DNA from 4 places in the Streptomyces sp. NPDC050617 genome. Region 1 is predicted to be linked to each of the others. Evidence: riboswitches for the same ligand, from Rfam matches in the RefSeq annotation. Region 1 holds a riboswitch; each other region holds the start of a gene.
The links. A riboswitch is a leader RNA that binds a small molecule or an ion and turns the genes downstream of it on or off. The one in region 1 is predicted to bind cobalamin.
Positions count from the first base shown of each region.

Region 2: another riboswitch for cobalamin. It lies ahead of AB0I49_RS22230 (prenyltransferase/squalene oxidase repeat-containing protein); the one in region 1 lies ahead of AB0I49_RS10450 (CoA-acylating methylmalonate-semialdehyde dehydrogenase).
Region 3: another riboswitch for cobalamin. It lies ahead of AB0I49_RS00755 (ABC transporter substrate-binding protein); the one in region 1 lies ahead of AB0I49_RS10450 (CoA-acylating methylmalonate-semialdehyde dehydrogenase).
Region 4: another riboswitch for cobalamin. It lies ahead of AB0I49_RS30135 (cobalamin biosynthesis protein); the one in region 1 lies ahead of AB0I49_RS10450 (CoA-acylating methylmalonate-semialdehyde dehydrogenase).

Region 1 covers NZ_JBFAIS010000006.1:56,886-61,674, reverse strand. Annotated here, with positions in the region: gene metE (5-methyltetrahydropteroyltriglutamate--homocysteine S-methyltransferase) at 1-1,868, opposite strand, end outside; cobalamin riboswitch at 2,030-2,248, opposite strand; cobalamin riboswitch at 2,355-2,540, shown strand; gene AB0I49_RS10450 (CoA-acylating methylmalonate-semialdehyde dehydrogenase) at 2,779-4,278, shown strand; gene AB0I49_RS10445 (acyl-CoA dehydrogenase family protein) at 4,284-4,789, shown strand, end outside.
Region 2 covers NZ_JBFAIS010000016.1:169,868-174,656, forward strand. Annotated here, with positions in the region: gene AB0I49_RS22220 (aldehyde dehydrogenase) at 1-120, opposite strand, end outside; gene AB0I49_RS22225 (MBL fold metallo-hydrolase) at 277-1,320, shown strand; cobalamin riboswitch at 1,379-1,524, shown strand; gene AB0I49_RS22230 (prenyltransferase/squalene oxidase repeat-containing protein) at 1,711-2,985, shown strand; gene AB0I49_RS22235 (SCO2322 family protein) at 2,982-3,647, shown strand; gene AB0I49_RS22240 (CbiQ family ECF transporter T component) at 3,731-4,789, shown strand, end outside.
Region 3 covers NZ_JBFAIS010000001.1:168,900-173,688, reverse strand. Annotated here, with positions in the region: gene AB0I49_RS00770 ((2Fe-2S)-binding protein) at 1-228, opposite strand, end outside; gene AB0I49_RS00765 (ABC transporter ATP-binding protein) at 225-1,022, opposite strand; gene AB0I49_RS00760 (iron ABC transporter permease) at 1,019-2,020, opposite strand; gene AB0I49_RS00755 (ABC transporter substrate-binding protein) at 2,047-3,045, opposite strand; cobalamin riboswitch at 3,081-3,212, opposite strand; partial or broken gene AB0I49_RS00750 (carboxymuconolactone decarboxylase family protein) at 3,564-4,003, opposite strand; gene AB0I49_RS00745 (RNA polymerase sigma-70 factor) at 3,917-4,789, shown strand, end outside.
Region 4 covers NZ_JBFAIS010000028.1:65,350-70,138, reverse strand. Annotated here, with positions in the region: gene AB0I49_RS30140 (cobyric acid synthase) at 1-675, opposite strand, end outside; partial or broken gene AB0I49_RS30135 (cobalamin biosynthesis protein) at 1,185-2,120, opposite strand; cobalamin riboswitch at 2,173-2,306, opposite strand; gene AB0I49_RS30130 (hypothetical protein) at 2,560-2,799, opposite strand; gene AB0I49_RS30125 (inorganic phosphate transporter) at 2,836-4,086, opposite strand; gene AB0I49_RS30120 (lysozyme) at 4,257-4,789, opposite strand, start outside.

The DNA.
Region 1 (4,789 bases):
GGGAGCGTCTCGCGCAGCGCCGGCTCGTCGACCTGGATGACCGACGTGCCCGCCGCCTCCAGGTCCTCGACCTCGTCGCGCAGGGCGAGCGCCACCTGCCGGGCGGTGTCGCCGAGCGGCTGGTCGTCGCGGACGAAGGACCACGCGAGCATCGTCACCGGGCCCGTGAGCATGCCCTTGACGGGCCGGTCGGTGAGCGAGTTCGCGTACGAGGTCCAGCGCACCGTCATCGGCTCCGGGCGCGAGATGTCGCCCGCGAGGACCGGCGGGCGCACATAGCGGGTGCCGTACGACTGCACCCAGCCGTGCTGGGTGGCGAGGTAGCCGGTCAGCTGCTCGGCGAAGTACTGCACCATGTCGTTGCGTTCGGGCTCGCCGTGCACCAGGACGTCGATGCCCGCCCGCTCCTGGAAGGCGAGGACCTCGCGGATCTCGTTCCGGATGCGCTCCTCGTAACCGGCGGTGTCGAGGCGGCCCGCGCGCAGATCGGCGCGGGCGGCGCGCAACTCGCCGGTCTGCGGGAACGATCCGATCGTGGTGGTCGGCAGCAGCGGCAGCCCGAGGCGGGCGCGCTGGGCGGCGGCGCGCCGCTCGTACGGGGCCGAGCGGCGGCCGTCCGCGTCGGTGACGGCGGCGGCGCGGGCCCGCACCGCCGGATCCCGCGTGATCGGGGAGTTGGCGCGGGACGCCAGGTCGGCCCGGTTGGCGGCGATCTCGGTGGCGATCGTGTCCGTGCCGCGCGCGAGGCCGCGGGCGAGCGTGACGATCTCCGCCGTCTTCTGCCGGGCGAAGGACAGCCAGCGCAGGATCTGCGGGTCGATGTCGCGCTCGGCCGCCGCGTCGATCGGCACGTGCAGGAGCGAGCAGGAGGCGGCCACGTCCACGCGGTCGGCGAGGCCGAGCAGGGTGGCGAGGGTGGACAGGGACTTCTCGAAGTCGTTGATCCAGATGTTGCGGCCGTTGACGACGCCCGCGACCAGGCGCTTGCCGGGCAGCCCGCCGACGGCGGCGAGGTCGTCCAGGTTGGCGGCGGCGGCCTCGGTGAGGTCGAGCGCGAGGCCGTCCACCGGGGCCTTGGCGAGGACGGGCAGCGCGTCGCCGAGCCGGTCGAAGTAGGAGGCGACGAGGAGCTTCGGCCGTTCGGCGAGGGCGCCCAGGTCGCGGTAGGCGCGGGCGGCGGCGTTCAGTTCGGCCGGGGTGCGGTCCTGGACGAGGGCGGGCTCGTCCAGCTGCACCCACTCGGCACCCGCCGCGCGCAGGTCGGCGAGGATCTCCGCGTACACGGGGAGCAGCCGGTCGAGGAGGGTGAGCGGTTCGAAGCCGGCGGCGACGCCGGGGGCGGGCTTGGCCAGCAGGAGATACGTGACGGGGCCGACGAGGACGGGGCGCGGGGTGTGGCCGAGGGCGCGGGCCTCCGTCAGCTCGGCGGCCTGCTTGGCGGAGTCGGCGGCGAAGACCGTGTCCGGACCCAGCTCCGGCACCAGGTAGTGGTAGTTGGTGTCGAACCACTTGGTCATCTCAAGGGGCGCCACGTCCTGGTTGCCGCGCGCCATGGCGAAGTAGCCGTCGAGCGGGTCGGCGTCGACGGCGGCGCGGTGCCGGGCGGGGACGGCGCCGACCATGACGCTGGTGTCCAGGACGTGGTCGTAGTACGAGAAGTCGCCGGTCGGCACCTCGTGGACGCCGGCGTCGGCCAACTGCCGCCAGTTCGCGCGGCGCAGGTCCGCGGCGGTCTCCCGGAGCGCGTCGGCGGTGACGCGGCCCTTCCAGTAGCCCTCGACGGCCTTCTTCAGTTCGCGGTTCGCGCCCTGGCGGGGATAGCCGTACACGGTGGCCCGTGCTGCCGCGGCTGCGGACTTCGCTGTCACGGAAATCTCCTTCGCGAGATGACTCCTTGAGAATCCCGGCGGCGGGACGCGGACGCGAAGGGTGACGGACCGGGCGGGCGTACGCGCGTCAGCGGCGCGGTGTCCCGCCTGATACGCACGCCGACCCGCCCACGAGGTCACCGGGATTTCCGTACGCGATCGGTCGCGTACGGGCAACGGGCAGGTCTTCGGACTCGCGGGCACATCTGCCGGGGCAGATTCCTACTGGCCGTCGCTTCCCGGACCCGTGGCCGGATCCAGTGCGTATGACGGCGGTCGTTCCCGCTCACCGCTGCGGGGCAGTCCCGGATTCCCACCGGGTTCCCTCTTGCGACGCGCCTGCCTGGCGGGCAGGGCGAACCAGCTGCAAGGGTCAGCCTAGAGGTCAGGGGGTTGTCCGGGCACCGCTGTTCACATCCCGGAAGGTGATGTGGGACACGGGGCGCGTCGGGAGCCGGCCGTCGGAGGGGGTGGACTTACTAGGACGTCCAACTATATCTTCGGGGCACAAGGTCCGCGGTGCAGGGAAGCCGGTGCGAATCCGACACGGTCCCGCCACTGTGACCGGGGAGTGCGCCGCCATCCACACGTCACTGGCGAGGTCTGCCGGGAAGACGGGCGGCGCGCGGGGATCCGGGAGTCAGGATACCGGCCGCGGGATGTTCCGTGTTGTCCACGAGGATGGAGCAGACACGCATGGCACCGGTCCGTACCCACGACCCTGGTGATCCGGCGGAGCGCACCCGACCCACCCCGCGCTCGTAGACCCTCGCGCCCCGGCGGCCCCGACGTCCGTCCGGCGGCCCGATGCTCACTGTCCCGCGGCCCGCGGCGGCGGCGCACCCACCCGTGCGCCCGCCGCCCGCCCGCCGCGCCGTCCCCGGATCTCCCCTGACGAGAGCAGGCACCCATGGTCCGCGAACTCACGCACTTCATCGGCGGCGAGCACACCGCCGGCACGTCCGGCCTCCACGGCGACGTGTACGACCCCAACACCGGTACGGTCCAGGCCCGCGTCCCCCTCGCGGGCCGCGCCGACACCGAGACGGCCATCGCCGACGCGGTCACCGCGCAGCAGGAGTGGGGCGAGTGGAACCCGCAGCGCCGCGCCCGCGTCCTGCTGCGCTTCCTCCAGCTCGTCGAGGGCGAGCGCGACTCCCTGGCCCGGCTGCTGTCGGCCGAGCACGGCAAGACCGTGGCCGACGCGCACGGCGACATCCAGCGCGGCCTGGAGGTCGTCGAGTTCGCCGCCGGCATTCCGCATCTCCTCAAGGGCGAGTTCACGGACAACGCCGGCACCGGCATCGACGTCCACTCGCTGCGCGCCCCGATCGGCGTGACCGCCGGCATCACCCCCTTCAACTTCCCCGCGATGATCCCCCTGTGGAAGGCCGCGCCCGCCCTGGCCTGCGGAAACGCGTTCATCCTCAAGCCCTCCGAGCGCGACCCGTCCGTACCGCTGCGGCTGGCCGAACTGTTCCTGGAGGCGGGCCTGCCGCCCGGCGTCCTGAACGTCGTCAACGGCGGCAAGGAAGCCGTCGACACCCTCCTGGAGGACCCGCGGGTCGGCGCGCTCGGCTTCGTCGGCTCCACCCCGGTCGCCGCGCACATCTACGCCACCGCCGCCGCCCACGGCAAGCGCGCCCAGTGCTTCGGCGGCGCCAAGAACCACATGATCGTGATGCCGGACGCCGACCTCGACCAGGCCGTCGACGCGCTCATCGGCGCCGGATACGGATCCGCGGGCGAGCGGTGCATGGCGATCTCGGTGGCCGTGCCCGTCGGCGAGGAGACGGCCGACCGGCTGGTCGCGGCCCTCAAGGAACGTGTCGGCACGCTGCGCATCGGCCGCAGCGACGACCCGGAGGCCGACTTCGGGCCGCTGGTGAGCCGCGACGCGCTCGACCGGGTCCGCCGCTATGTCGACATCGGCGTGAACGAGGGCGCCGAACTCGTCGCCGACGGCCGCGGCTTCACCCTCCCCGGCCACGAGAACGGGTTCTTCGCGGGCGCGTCCCTCTTCGACCGGGTCACCCCGCGGATGCGGATCTACCGCGAGGAGATCTTCGGCCCCGTCCTGTGCGTCGTACGCGCCGCCGACTACGAGGAAGCCCTCCGCCTGCCCAGCGAGCACCCGTACGGCAACGGCGTCTCCCTCTTCACCAGGGACGGCGACACCGCCCGCGACTTCAGCCGCCGCGTGGACACCGGCATGATCGGCGTCAACGTGCCCATCCCGGTCCCCGTCGCCTACCACACCTTCGGCGGCTGGAAGCGGTCCGGCTTCGGCGACCTCAACCAGCACGGCCCCGACGCCATCCGCTTCTACACCCGCACCAAGACCGTCACCTCGCGCTGGCCCTCGGGCGCCAAGGAAGGCGCGAGCTTCACCCTCCCCACCATGGGATGAGCGCCATGACCGCGACCCTGCTCACCGAAGACCAACAGGCCCTCGTCGAAGCCACCCTGGACTTCGCCGAAGACCACCTGGCGCCCCGCGCCGTCCAGTGGGACCAGGACAAGCACTTCCCCCTCGACGTGCTGCGCAAGGCGGCCGGACTCGGGCTCGGCGGCGTGTACGTACGCGAGGACGCGGGCGGCAGCGGCCTGACCCGGGCCGACGGCGTCCTCGTCCTCGAAGCCCTCGCCTCCGGCTGCCCGTCCATCGCGGGCTACGTCTCCATCCACAACATGGTCGCCTGGATGATCGACCGCTACGGCGACGCGGAGCAGCGCGCGCGGTGGCTGCCCCGCCTCTGCGCCATGGAGGACCTCGGCAGCTACTGCCTCACCGAACCGGGGGCCGGATCGGACGCCGCGGCCCTGCGCACCCGGGCGGTCCGCGACGGCGACGGCTATGTGCTCGACGGAGTGAAGCAGTTCATCTCCGGTGCGGGCGCCGCCCAGGTCTACATCGTCAT
Region 2 (4,789 bases), on a different contig from region 1:
CGGCACCCTGCCGATGACCTGCTCCGTGTGCGGCGAGACGACCTCGATGACGTCCCGGCCTGCCGGATCGGTCAACTCGCCGCCGATGAAGAGCTGTCCGTGCTCGATGAGGTCGCTCATGTGTGAGCCTCCCGCGGGTTGGCTTGGCCCCTGCCCGTACGGCCGCCGGTGCCGGCAACCGTTCTGACGCTGCATCAGAACTGATACCAGTTCTAGTTATAGTGGGCAATGGATCCGACGCGGGACGCGGCGGACCACGGTGAGAGGGGACCCGGCATGGCACGCGTCACGGACCACGGCGGCGGGGTCTGGTCCATCCCCGTCCCCATACCGGACAACCCCCTCGGGCACACCCTCATATACCTCCTCGACACCGACGACGGCCCCGTCCTCATCGACACCGGATGGGACGACCCCGACTCCTGGGACGCGCTCGCCACCGGGCTCGCGGAGTGCGGCACGGCCGCCTCCGAACTGCGCGGCGTGCTCATCACCCACCACCACCCCGACCACCACGGCCTCTCCGGGCGGGTCCGCGAGGAGTCGGGGGCGTGGATCGCCATGCACGCCGCCGACGCGGACGTGGTGCGGCGCACGCGCGAGGCGGAGCCCGCGCGCTGGCTCGGCTACCTCGTCGACAAGCTCGCCGCCGCGGGCGCGCCCGACGACCACCTCGCCCCGCTGACGGCCGCGCTCGCCGAAGGGCGCGCCCGCCCCCTCCCCGGGCAGCGGGCCGCGCTGCCCGACCGGGCCATCGAGCCGGGCGAACTCCTCGACCTCCCCGGCCGCCGGCTCCGCGCCGTCTGGACCCCCGGCCACACGCCCGGCCACGTCTGCCTCCACCTCGAAGAGGCCCACCCCGCCGGGCGGCCCGGCCACGGCCGGCTCTTCTCCGGCGACCACCTGCTGCCGGGCATCACGCCGCACATCGGCCTGTACGAGGACCCGGAAGCCGAGGAGGCCACCTCCATCGACCCGCTCGGCGACTACCTCGCCTCCCTCGAACGCGTCGCCGCCCTCGCCCCCGCCGAGGTGCTCCCCGCCCATCAGCACCCCTTCGCCGACGCCCCCGGCCGCGTGCGCGAACTCCTCGACCACCACCGCTCCCGCCTCGCCGGCCTGCGCGAACTGCTCGCCGCCCCCAGGACGCCCTGGCAGCTCGCCGCGGCCATGGAGTGGAACCGCCCCTGGGCCGACATCCCCTACACCTCCCGCAACATCGCCGTCTCCGAGGCGGAGGCCCACCTGCGGCGGCTCGTGAAGCTCGGCCACGCGGAGGCGGTGCCGGGGAGCGGGCCCGTCACGTACCGGGCGGTATGAGGCACGTACGCCAGGAGGCCCCGGCCCGCCCGTCAGCGGAACGGGCGGGACCCGCCCGTTAGAGTGTTCTGCACAACTTCATCCCGCCTCGCCACGGGGAAAGCCGGTGCGACTCCGGCGCTGACCCGCAACCGTGAGTGCGGCCGTAGCCCCGCGCGTACGGCCGTACGAGCCGGAGCACCCGCGATGGGGCGAACAGGCTCCCGGAGCCGGACGCGTCCGCCTGGCGGCGGCGCCCGGCGACCGGCACCGTCGAGGTATACGGAGCTGAGCCCGGTGCCACCGCGCGGTCCGACGACAGCGCGCGGGTGGGCGGCCGTGCACGGCTGTGTACCACCCACCGCTGTGCAGCACCCACCGTTGCGACCTTCACCGAGAGGCACCGACCCCATGGCCCCCTCCCCCGCCGTCCACGCGCGCCGCGGCGCCGCGGCTCTGGCCGCCGCCGCCCTGCTGAGCGCGGCCGCGGCCCCCGCCGCCTCCGCCGATTCGCCGCCCCCGGCGGCGCCGGGGCTGTACGGGACGACGAACCCGCAGTTCGACGGCGTGTTCCGGCAGTCCCTGGCCTTCCTCGCGCAGGATTCGGTGGGCGTCACGCCCGCCAAGTCGGCCGTGGACTGGCTGGCCGGGCAGCAGTGCGCGGACGGCGGCTTCGCCGGGTACCGCGCCGACACCGGCACGCCCTGCGACGCGAAGAAGGGCGAGTTCACCGACGCCACGGCCGCCGCCGTGCAGGGGCTCGCCACGGTCGGCGGGCGCGGCGCCCAGGTGAAGAAGGGGCTCGACTGGCTCAAGTCCACGCAGAACGAGGACGGCGGCTGGGGCGCGCAGCCCGGCAACCCCAGCAACGCCAACTCCACCGCGACGGCCGTCGGCGCGTACGCGGCGGCCGGCCAGGACCCGGCGAAGGCCACGGCCAAGGGCGGCAAGACCCCGTACGACGCGCTGCTCTCCTTCCAGCTCGGCTGCGACGCCAAGGAGGGCGAGCGCGGGGCCTTCGCCTATCTGCCGCAGAAGGGGCAGCTGCTCGCCAACGACCTCGCGAGCGCGGCGGCGACGCTGGCCGCGACGGGCAAGGGGTATCTGGTCGAGCACCCGAGCGGCGGGGACAAGGCCCCGAAGCCGCTCGACTGCGCGAAGGGCGACGGCGACAAGGACAAGGCCAAGGCGGAGAACGCCGCCGCCGCGGCCGACGCCGGGTCCGCGTATCTGGCGGCGAAGCTCAGCGGCAGCGGTCAGCACCTGACCTCCGCCATGGACCCCAAGTCCGACAAGCCCGACTTCGGGGCCACCGCCGACGCGGTCGCCGCGCTCGCGGCGGGCGGCCACACCGACGCCGCCGGCAAGGCCATGGGGTGGCTGCGCGACGACAAGAACGGCGCCGCCGCCTGGGCCAAGGGCGACCCCGGCAAGCTCGCGAAGCTGATCCTGGCGGCCAAGGCGTCCGGTACGGACCCGCGCACCGTCGGCGGCGACCTCGTACAGCAGCTGAACGCGACCGGCCCGAAGCCGGAGGCGGCGGCGGACGCGTCGAAGAAGGACGCGAAGGACGAGAAGAAGGACGAGGGCGGGTTCGGCCTCTGGTGGTTCGTGGGCGTCTGCCTGGTGGCGGGCATCGGCGTCGGCTTCCTGCTCAGCGGCCGCAAGAAGAACCCGAAGCTGTGACGGGCCGCCTGCGCCGGGCGTCGGGCACGGCGCTGCTCGCCGGGGCGCTCGCCGTCCTGGGCGCCGCGCCCGCGCACGCGGACGGCTACCGCTACTGGTCGTTCTGGGAGAGCTCCGGCCAGGGGTGGACGTACGCCACGCAGGGCCCCTCGGTGGCGCGGCCCGACGACGGCGACACGCTCGGCTTCCGGTTCGCCGTCAGCCAGGACTCCTCGCAGGCCGCGAAGCCGCGCCGGGCGGCGGACTTCGGCGCGATCTGCGCGGACACCCCCGCCAAGGGCGGCAGCAAGCGCGTCGCCCTCGTCGTGGACTTCGGCACCGCCGCCGACGCGCCCGACGGCGGGACGCCGCCCCAGGCCCGTACAGCCTGCGCGCGCGTCGGCAGGGACGCCAGCGCAAGCGAGGCGCTGGCGGCGGTCGCGAAGCCGCTGCGCTACAACTCGGCGGCGCTGCTGTGCGCCATCGACGGCTACCCGAAGTCGGGGTGCGGCGAGCAGGTGGCCGACGGCGGGAAGAAGACCCCGGCGCCGGCCGAGACGACCGGCGCCGCGAAGAAGGACGACGGCGGAGGCGGCCCGTCCGCCGGGCTGATCGGCGGCGCCGCCGCCGTCGTCGCCCTCGGGGCCGCCGCCTGGTGGCAGGCGCGCCGCCGCCGCGGATGAAGCGGATGAAACGGCCGGAGCGCAGGACGCGGGCGGACGAGCACGAGGTGCGGTCGCCGCGCGGCCGTGCGGCGACCGAGGCCATGGGCCGCGCCCGTGCCCCGCTGGCCTCCCGGAGCGGCGCCCTGCACCCCGGCGCCTGGTGGCTGTGGGCGCTCGGGCTCGCCACGGCCGCCTCCCGTACGACCAATCCGCTGCTGCTGTGCCTGCTGGTCGGCGTCGCGGGGTATGTGGTGGCGGCGCGGCGCACGGACGCGCCGTGGGCGCGGTCGTACGGGGCGTTCCTCAAGCTGGGGCTGCTGGTGCTGGGCATCCGGCTGGTGTTCGCCGTCGTGCTGGGGTCCCCGATCCCCGGTACGCACACGATCGTCACCCTGCCCGAGGTGCCGCTGCCCGACTGGGCGCGCGGGGTGCGGATCGGCGGCCGGGTGACGGCGGAGGGGCTGGTGTTCGCGCTGTACGACGGGCTCAAGCTCGCGACCCTCCTGATCTGCGTCGGCGCGGCGAACGCGCTGGCGAACCCGGCGCGGCTGCTGAAGTCCCTGCCGGGCGCGCTGTACGAGGCGGGCGTCGCGATCGTCGTCGCCATGACGTTCGCGCCGAACCTCGTCGCCGACGTGGCGCGACTGCGCGCCGCCCGCCGGCTGCGCGGCCGCCCCGACCGCGGCGCGAAGGCGCTGCTCCAGGTCGGGCTGCCGGTGCTGGAGGGCGCGCTGGAGCGCTCGGTGGCCCTGGCGGCGGCGATGGACGCGCGCGGCTACGGCCGTACCGCCCAGGTCCCGCCCGCCGTGCGGCACACCACCACCTGCCTGACGCTGGGCGGGCTGCTCGGCGTGTGCGCCGGTACGTACGGGCTGCTCGCCGAGGAGGGCGCCGGATACGGGCTGCCGGTGCTGCTGGCCGGGCTCGTCGCCGCGATGGGCGGCCTGTGGCTGGGCGGGCGGCGCTCGGTGCGCAGCCGCTACCGCCCCGACCGGTGGGGCGCGCGGGCCTGGCTGGTGTCGGGTTCGGGCATCGCCGTGGCGGGCCTGATGATCTGGGCCGGTTCGTACGCCGCGCAGCCGCTGCACCCCCCGGCCGTGCCGCTGACCGCGCCCGGCCTGCCGCTGTGGCCCGCGGCCTCTGTGCTGCTGGGGCTGCTG
Region 3 (4,789 bases), on a different contig from region 1:
CAGGGCCGCCGCAGTGACGTGGCCGGCGTAGACGGCCATGACGGTGAGGGCGGCGGCGTGTGCGGAGCGGTGGCCGGCGGCCTTGTGTTCGTAGGCGAGGAGACGGCCCAGTTCGGGGCTCGTGGGGTTCAGGAGGCGGTCGGCGGCGAGCCAGTCCGCCGCCTGCGCGGCGGGCGGCGGGCCCGCTTCGATGTGCCAGCGCGATCTCCGGGGTGCTCCGCTGCTCAACTCGGCTCCTCCGGCGGGATGTAGACGATGTGCGGGACGCCGGTCGTCGGATGGGCGCCGATGTGGGCGCGTACGCCGTAGACCTTCTCCAGGAGGTCTTCGGTGAGGACATCGGCGGGCCGCCCGGAGGCGACGACGCTTCCCCCGTCCAGGACGTGGAGGCGGTCGCAGTAGGAGGCGGCGAGGTTGAGGTCGTGCAGGACGACCAGCTTGGTGGCGGGCAGGGCGCGCAGCAGGGTGAGGAGTTCCAACTGGTGGCGGATGTCGAGGTGGTTGGTGGGCTCGTCCAGGGCGAGGAGGCCGGGTTCCTGCACCAACGCCCGTGCCACCAGGGCGCGTTGGCGTTCGCCGCCGGAGAGCTGTTCGTAGGGGCGGTGGGCGAGGTCGGCGGAGCCGACGCGGGTGAGGGCGTCGGTGACGCGGCGGGCGTCGTCCTTGGTGTCCTGCTCCCAGAACCGTTTGTGCGGGCTGCGGCCCATGGCGACGACCTCGGCGACGGTGAGGCCGAAGGTGCCGGGGGCGTCCTGCGGGACGACGGCGATGCGGCGGGCGCGCTCCTTGACGGAGAGGGCGGTGGAGTCGGCGCCGTCGACGCGGACGGTGCCGGCGGCGGGGCGCAGGGTGCCGTAGACGCAGCGCAGGAGGGTGGTCTTGCCGCTGCCGTTGGGGCCGACCAGGCCGACCGTCTCGCCGGGCGCGGCGTCGAGGTCGACGTCGCGGACGAGCGTGGTGCCGTCGGGGGCTGCGTAGCCGAGGCCGGTGACCGTGAGGGCGGCCGGTGGCGGCTGGTTCATGCCGTGACTCCTTCCGGCCGGGCGTGGCGGCGCAGCAGCCACAGGAAGTAGGGGCCTCCGGTGAGCGCGGTGACGACGCCGACAGGGATCTCCTGTGGTGCGGCGACGGTGCGGGCCCCCAGGTCGGCCAGGAGCAGGAACACGGCGCCGCCGAGCGCGGCGACGAGCAGCAGTCTGCGGTGTCCCGCGCCGGTGATCATGCGGGCGGCGTGGGGCACCATCAGGCCGACGAAGCCGATCGCGCCGCTGAACGCGACGAGGACGCCGATGACGAGCGAGGTGAGGACGAAGACGGCGGCCCGGAAGCGGTTGGTGTCCAGGCCGAGAACCTGGGCCCCCTCCTCGCCCGCGAGCAGCAGGTCGAGCGGGCGGGCGAGCGCGACGAGCAGCACCGTGCCGAGCATCAACACGACGGCTGGTAGCGGGAGTTGGTTCCAACGGGCGGCGCCGAGACCGCCCAGCGTCCAGAACATGATGGCCCGCGCGTGCTCAGCCTGCGCCGAGAGGACAAGGACGAGACTGGTGAACGCGGCCAGGATGTACTGCACGGCGACCCCGGCGAGCACGAGTCGCCCGGCCGTCATGGTGCCGCCGCGCCGCGCGAGCGCGTACACGACGACGAGGGCGCCCATGGAGCCGATGAACGCGGCCACCGGCAGCGCGACGGTGCTCGCGGTGCCCGCTCCGACGCCGAGCACGATGACGAGGACCGCGCCGGAGGAGGCGCCCGATGAGGCGCCGAGCAGGTACGGGTCGGCGAGCGGGTTGCGGACCACGGCCTGCAGCACGGTCCCGGCGACGGCGAGCCCCGCGCCGACCACGATGGCGAGGATGACGCGCGGCATTCGCACGTCCCACACGATGGACGCGAACGCGCCGCCGCGCTCACCGGAGACCAGGATGCGCAGCACCTCCCCCGGCGGGATCCCCACGGCCCCGATGGCGAGTCCGGCGACAGCCGCCGCCCCCACCGCCAGGACCAGCGCGGCGACGAGCAACGGAAAGCACCGGGTGCGGGCGCCGCTCACTTCGCGCCGGGGTGCAGCTGCGCGGCGAGGCCGTCGACGGCGTCGGCGGCACGCACCCCGAGCACGGCCGAGGACAGCGGCAGCACCGCGAACCGCTTGTTCTTGATCGCCGGTACGTTCTTGAGCGCCGGGTCGTTCAGCAGCCGCTCCTTCTTCGCGGCGACGCTGGTGCCGCCGTAGTCGTAGATCACGACGACGTCGGGCTTGCGGGCGATGACGCGTTCCCAGGAGACGTCGGCGAAGGACTTTTCGACGTCCGCGAAGACGTTGCGGCCGCCCGCGCGGCGGATGATGTCGTTGCCGAGCCCCTGACCGCCCGCGGTGAACGCGCTGGAGTCACCGGAGTCGTACACGAACACGGAGACCGGCTCGACGCCCTTGAGGCGTGCGGCGACGGAGTCGAGGCCCTTCTGTTCCCGCGCGATGAGCTTCTTGCCGCGCTCGGGGACGTTGAAGATCCGCGATACCTGCGTGACCTCGGTCTTGAGGTCATCGACGTCGATCGGCCCCTTGGCGCAGCTCTCGATGTTCAGGCGGGTGTTGATCCCGGACTTCTGGAATCCGGCGCGATCGCGGCCCTCGCCCTTGTCGAAGGCGCTGGCGTAGCCGCCGTACACGAAGTCCGGATTCGCGCCGAGCAGGGTCTCCTTCGACGGGTACTTCTCGGCGAGCACCTTCACCGAGTCGTACGCCTTCCGGTATTCGGGGCTGATCTTGTCGTCGAGGTAGGCGGTGCCCGCCATGCGGTCCTGCAGGCCCAGGGCGAGCAGGATCTCGGTGGTGTGCTGGTTGAGCGCGACGGCTCGCTTCGGCGCCTGCGTGAACGTGGTCTTCACTCCGCAGTTGGTGACCGTGTACGGAAAGCCGGCGGACGCGCCGCCCGCCTTGTCGTCGCTCTTGTCCGCACCGGATGAACCGGACGTGCCACACGCGGCGAGCGGAAGCAGCAGCAGAGACGTCAGAAGCGTGCGCGAGGCCGCGCCTATGCGGAGCATGTACATGCCTTTCCGAGGGATCCTCGTCCCCGGTCGGTACGGAAAGGCGGCCAGACAGTATCTGGCTTCCGGCCGCGCCCACGAGGGGCCGACCGGTCACAGTGGCGGGACCGCGCCGGATTCGCACCGACTTCCTGGCCCTGGCCGCCTCGGTTGAGTGAGCACAGTGTGCCAGACGGCGGATCGGGGCCCGCAGCCGCGCCCGCCGGGCGGCCCGCACCCCGGAAGCGCTCTATGCGGGTCCGCAGACGCCACCGGATACGGCACCGAATACAGCACGAAGGTGCTGGAGTTCTGGTCGATCCGCGGGGGTCGAGTGAGGGGTGGTACGGCGCGCTGCGGGCACTCCGGACGTCCGCAGGCGGAGCCGGGCGCGTCATCGTCTCGACCTCGACGCTGCGGGCCTACGTGCTGACCGCGGGTCTACGTGCCGGCTCCGGGGCTACGTTCTGGCCTCGGGCCTACGTTCTGGCTTCGGGCCTACGTGCTGGCACCGGGCCTACGTGCCGGGCTCGGGCCTACGTGCTGGCGAACATACCGGGCTCGTACGAACCCCCCGGGTTGTGCACGATCACGTTCATCCGGGTGGCCGCGTTCATCAGGGAGACCAGGCAGACCAGTGCCCCGACCTGGTCATCGTCGTAGTGCTTGCGCACCGCGGCCCAGGTCTCGTCGCACACGCCGTGGTCGCCGAGCCGGGTGCCTTCCTCGGTGAGCGCCAGCGCGGCCTGCTCGGCCTCGGTGAACATGGTGCTGTGCCGCCAGGCGGCCACCAGGCCCAGCCGGAGCGCGGTCTCCCCGGCGGCCCCGCGGCCTCCTTGGCGTGGGCGTCGACACAGAAGCCGCAGCCGTTGAGCTGGCCGACCCGGAGCTGTACCAGTTCCCGACTACGAGCGGCCGGACAAGGGACACATCCGAGCCGGTCACTCGCGGCGACCGCACGGACAGCGCCACCCAGGCGTTCGTCGCCCACCGCAACCTGCTGTTCACCGTCGCCTACGAGATGCTCGGCTCGGCCGCCGACGCCGAGGACGTCCTCCAGGAAACCTGGCTGCGGTGGGCGGGCGTCGACCACGACACCGTGCGGGACCAACGTGCGTACCTGGTCAGGATCGCCACCCGGCAAGCGCTGAGCCAACTGCGCACGCTCAGCCGACGCAAGGAGTCCTACGTCGGCCCCTGGCTGCCCGAACCGCTGCTGACCGCGCCCGACGTGGCCGAGGACGTCGAGCTGGCCGACAGCGTCTCGATGGCGATGCTGCTGGTACTGGAGACGCTCGCCCCGACCGAGCGGGCGGTGTTCGTGCTGCGCGAGGTGTTCGGCCTCGGGTACGACGACATCGCCGAGGCCGTCGACAAGAACCCGGCCGCGGTCCGCCAGATCGCCCACCGGGCACGCACCCGCGTCGCCGCCCGCCGACCGCGCAGGGCCGCCTCCGGTACCTCCGCTGCCTCCGCTGCCGGGACCCGCCGCACCGTCGAGGCGTTCCAGCAGGCAGTCGAAACGGGCGACTTGCGGCACCTGCTCGACGTCCTCGCGCCGGACGTCGTCCTGCTGACCGACGGCGGCGGAGCCGTACGGGCCGCACTGGCGCCCGTCGTGGGAGCCGGCCAGGTGGCTCACGTACTGGGCAAGATCGCCGCCGCCATGTCCCTGCAACCGGCACAGGTCAACGGCGACCCGGCACTGATCATCCGGCGGGACGGCGAGATCGACACCGTCATGGCGATGCGCATCGACGAC
Region 4 (4,789 bases), on a different contig from region 1:
TTCGAGCAGCGACACGTCGCCGCGGAACTTGTTGACCAGGTACCCGGCGATGAACCGCTGGTCCGCCTCGGAGAGCAGCGCCGTCGTGCCGAAGAACGACGCGAAGACGCCGCCGCGGTCGATGTCGCCGACCACGACGACGGGCAGCCGCGCGGCCCGCGCGATGCCCATGTTGACGATGTCGGTGCGCCGCAGGTTGATCTCGGCCGGGCTGCCCGCGCCCTCGCAGATCACCGCGTCATGCGTACGCCGCAGCTCCTCCAGGCAGTCGGTGACGGTGCCGAGCAGCTGCTCCCGCCCGGTGTACCGGGCCTGCTCGCCGTCGCCGAAGTAGCCCTGCGCGCTGAGCTCGCCGACGGGCTTGCCCATCAACACGACCTGGCTGCTGCGGTCGCTGCCGGGCTTGAGGAGCACCGGGTTCATCAGCGCGCTCGGCTCCACGCGCGCCGCCGCGGCCTGCATCGCCTGCGCCCGCCCGATCTCCGCGCCCTCGCGGGTCACGAAGGAGTTCAGCGACATGTTCTGCGCCTTGAACGGCGCGACCTTGACGCCCTTGCGGACCAGCCACCGGCAGATCCCCGCCGTCACCACGCTCTTGCCCGCGTCCGAGGTCGTCCCCGCGACGAGCAGCCCCCCGCCGAGCGGGCCTGCCGGCCCGCGTCCGTCCCCACTCACCGCTGCCTCCTCGCTCCGCGCCCCCACAAACCCGCCACGATCCTGCCCACAACGCCGACCACTGCCACCCCGCCGGCCACTCCCGCACCACCACGAAGCGGAACGGCACCGCGCCCCGGCCTTCCGGTTCCGGCCCGACTGCCGCCGGGGGCGCTCGCCGCGCCTGGACGGCGGGCCACGCCCGTGGCCGCTCCGGCGGCGCCGGCCCCGTCGCCCGGGACAGCGGTCGCCGTCGGGACTCGTCCGTCGGCCGCGCTCGTGCGGCTGCTCGCGCTGCTACGACTGGTCACGCCCATGCGGCTGCTCGCGCCCGTGACGACGCTCGCTGCGTCCGTACGGTCGACCGCTTCGGTCCGTCCGGCTGCGTCCGTACGGTCGACCGCTTCGGTCCGTCCGGCCGCGCCCGTACGGACCAGCGCGTCCGCTGCCTCCGCCACGCCCGCGGCGGCGCTCGCCACGCCCGTAACGACTCCTGCCGCGCTGCCCGCTCGCCGTCCCGCGGCGGTCACGACCGCCGCCCGCCCCGCCACCGCGACGCACAGCGCCAGCAGCGAGACCCGGCGCGAGAGCCGTACCGCCCGTTCGATGTCCGCGACGGCGACCGGGCGCAGCTCCGCGCCGAGTACGGGGCGGTGTTCGACGCGGCCCTGGTAGGCGAGGGTGCCGCCGAGGCGGATGCCGAGGGCGCCGGCGAAGGCGGCTTCGACCGGGCCGGCGTTGGGGCTGGGGTGCTTGCCCGCGTCGCGGCGGGCGACGCGCCAGGCGCCGCGCGGGTCGGGGCCGGCGACGGCGGCGAGCGCGGCGGTCAGCCGAGCGCCCGGCCAGCCGGCGACGTCGTCGAGGCGGGCCGCGGCCCAGCCGAACCGGCGGTGGCGCGGCGACTTGTGCCCGACCATCGCGTCCAGGGTGTTGACCGCGCGGAAGCCGACCAGCCCCGGCACCCCGGCGACCGCGCCCCACACCAGGGCGCCGACCACCGCGTCCGAGGTGTTCTCGGCCACCGACTCCACCACGGCGCGCGCGATCTGCTGCTCGTCCAGTTCGCGGGGGTCCCGCCCGCACAGATGCGGTAGCCGCTCCCGCGCCGCCGCGAGGTCCCCGGCGGCCAGCGCGCCGCCGACCGCCCGCGCCTCACGGCCCAGCGAGGTGCCGCCGAGCACGGCCCAGACGGCGGCGGCGGTCAGCGCCGCCTCGGCCGCGCGCGGCGCGGGGGCGGTGCGTACCGTACGGGCCAGCAGCGCGGCCCCCGCGGCGGCGCCGCCCGCGCACAGCGCGGTGTGCAGCGCCCCGAAGCCGCGGTGATCGCGCCACAGGGCGCGCTCGGCGGCCGCGGCGGCGCGCCCGAAGGCGGCCACCGGGTGGCCGCGGCGGGGGTCGCCCGCGAGGAGGTCGCCGAGGAAGCCGAGGGCGGCGCCGTACGCGAAAGGGGCGTGACCGGCACGCATCCGTATGTCCTCACTCAGGGTCCGCGCCCTGGCTCGACGTGACCGGCGACCAGAGTCTCCTGGCTCCCGGATCCGCGCTTCCCCCGGCCTTCCAGCTCGTGTCGGCGAGCCGTGGCCTGTGAGTGATGGGGGAGCGCTCCCCGGTAACAGTGGCGGGACCGCGCCGGATTCGCACCGGCTTCCTCTGCTGTCGCCGTTTGGCTCCGGAAGTCCACCATGGCCCGGGAACGGCCGTCAACTCACGCTTGACCTGCGACGGGGGAGTGTGCGGAGGCACACAGTGGGGAACGCGGGGCGCACGCGCGAAGGCCCGCCGGGCGGTGTCATCCGGACACTCCCCGGCGGGCCCCAAGGCACTGCCGTCACCGCTCGGCTCAAGCGACTCAGCTCAGGCGAATCCGCTCAAGCGGCTCAGCTCAAGCGGCTCAGCTCAGGCGGTTCAAGCCACGATGAGATAGATGCCGTACGCGACGACCGCCGCGCACGCGGCGAAGCAGGCGTACGCGCCGGTGCGGGCGAGGGCGCCGGGGCCGCCGGTCGCGGCGGCCGCGCCGTCCCCCTGTTCGCGCGGCTTGCGGGACGTGCCGACGATGCCGAGCGTGAACACGCCCACCATGCCGACCGTCACCACGAGGCTGACGCCGAAGACCTGCCCGAGGGCTGCCCAGTCGATGTTCATGGCGTGGGTCCTGATTCCTTAGGTGGCTCGGACGGCTCAGGTGGTCGCCGCGGCGGCCGGGGCGCGGTCGTGGGGCTGGGCGGGCGGTACGTCCGCCGCGGTGAGCGGCCCGGCGGGCGGCGGGGCGACGCTCTGGAGCGCGGCGGTGACCACACCGGCCGGCTCGTCGGCGGTGGCGGCGGGCTCGGGCGCGTTCACATTGGTGTGGTCGACCGGCTTGCGCCGCGACGCCGCCCAGATCGCGCCGCAGGCGGCGAGGGCGAGGACGGCGACCGCGGTGATGCCCCAGTCGCCCTGGTCGGCGAGGAACGCCGCGCCGCCGGAGACGAGGGCGGCGGCCGGGAGCGTCAGGCACCAGGCGACGACCATCCGGCCCGCGGTCGACCAGCGGACGACGCCGCCCTTGCGGCCGAGGCCGGCGCCCATCACCGAGCCGGAGCAGACCTGGGTGGTGGAGAGCGCGAAGCCGAGGTGGGAGGAGGAGAGGATGACGGCCGCCGCGCCGGTCTGGGCGGCGAAGCCCTGCGGCGGCTGGATGTCGGTGATGCCCTTGCCCATGGTGCGGATGATCCGCCAGCCGCCCAGGTAGGTGCCGAGCGCGATGGCGAGGCCGGCCGAGACGATGACCCACAGCGGCGGGTCGGCGTGCGGGGCGACGACGCCGCCGGTGACCAGCGCGAGGGTGATCACGCCCATGGTCTTCTGGGCGTCGTTGGTGCCGTGGGCGAGGGAGACCAGGGCGGCGGAGGCGATCTGGCCCGCGCGGTACCCCTTGGCGGTGTCGCGCTCGTCGCGGTCGCGGGCGAGGCGGTACGTCAGCCGGGTGGCGAGCAGCGCGGCGAGGCCCGCGACGAAGGGGGCGGCCACGGCCGGGATGACGACCTTCATGATGACGGCGTCGCCGTTGACCCCGCCGGTGCCGACGGAGACCAGGGTCGCGCCGATGAGGCCGCCGAAGAGGGCGTGCGAGGAGCTGGAGGGGAGTCCGGCCAGCCAGGTGAGCAGGTTCCAGACGATCGCGCCGACGAGCCCCGCGAAGATCACTTCGGGCCTGATGCCCGCGCTCTCGTCGATGATCCCGCCGGAGATGGTCTTGGCCACCTCGACGGAGAGGAACGCGCCGACGAGGTTCAGCGCCGCGGACATCGCCACCGCGATCCGGGGGCTCAGGGCGCCGGTGGAGATGGTGGTGGCCATGGCGTTGGCCGTGTCGTGGAAGCCGTTCGTAAAGTCGAACACCAAGGCCGTGACGATCACGATCCCGATGAGAAGCGTGATGTGTTCCATTCACCCAGGCAATCAGTTTGGTGAGCAGTGACGCGGCGAACCTAAAGAGCCTTGATGAACGGAAGGTGAACTGGAACGGGCGTGGTGGTGACGCCGACCGGAGTGGCGCGGCGCCCGGAACCGGGGGAGTCGCGCCACGGCGGTGCGGGGTATGGGCGGCGGCCGGCGGATCAACCGGAGGCGAACTGCCGCAGCCCCTTCATCGTGCCGTTGAACACGTCCTGGTCGCCGGGGAGGACGCCGCGGTTCGCGTGCTGCCAGAAGGTCGCGAACGACCAGCCGGCGGGCATCGGCCCCGGCGAGCCGTGCCAGTTCGCCAGCCACAGCGGATGGCTCGCGCCGAAGGCCCCGCTGCCGCCCGTGCAGCTGTTCCACCAGCGGGCGGTCGTGTAGATCACCGGATTGCGGCCCGTACGCCGCCGCACCTCGCCGCTGAAGGACGAGATCCAGCGCACCATCTCCGCGCGGTCCAGCCCGTAGCACTTCCTCCCGCTGTACGGATTCCCCTCGATGTCCAGCGCGGGCGGCAGCGTCCAGCCGTCCGCCCGCCATCCGCCGCCGTGCCGCAGGAAGTACGCGGCCTGCGCGCGGCCCGAGGAGCGGCTGGGCACCCCGAAGTGGTACGCGCCGCGCAGCAGCCCGGCCTGCCGTGAGCCGTTGTACTGCTGCGTGAAGTACGGATTGCGGTAGTTCGTGGCCTCCG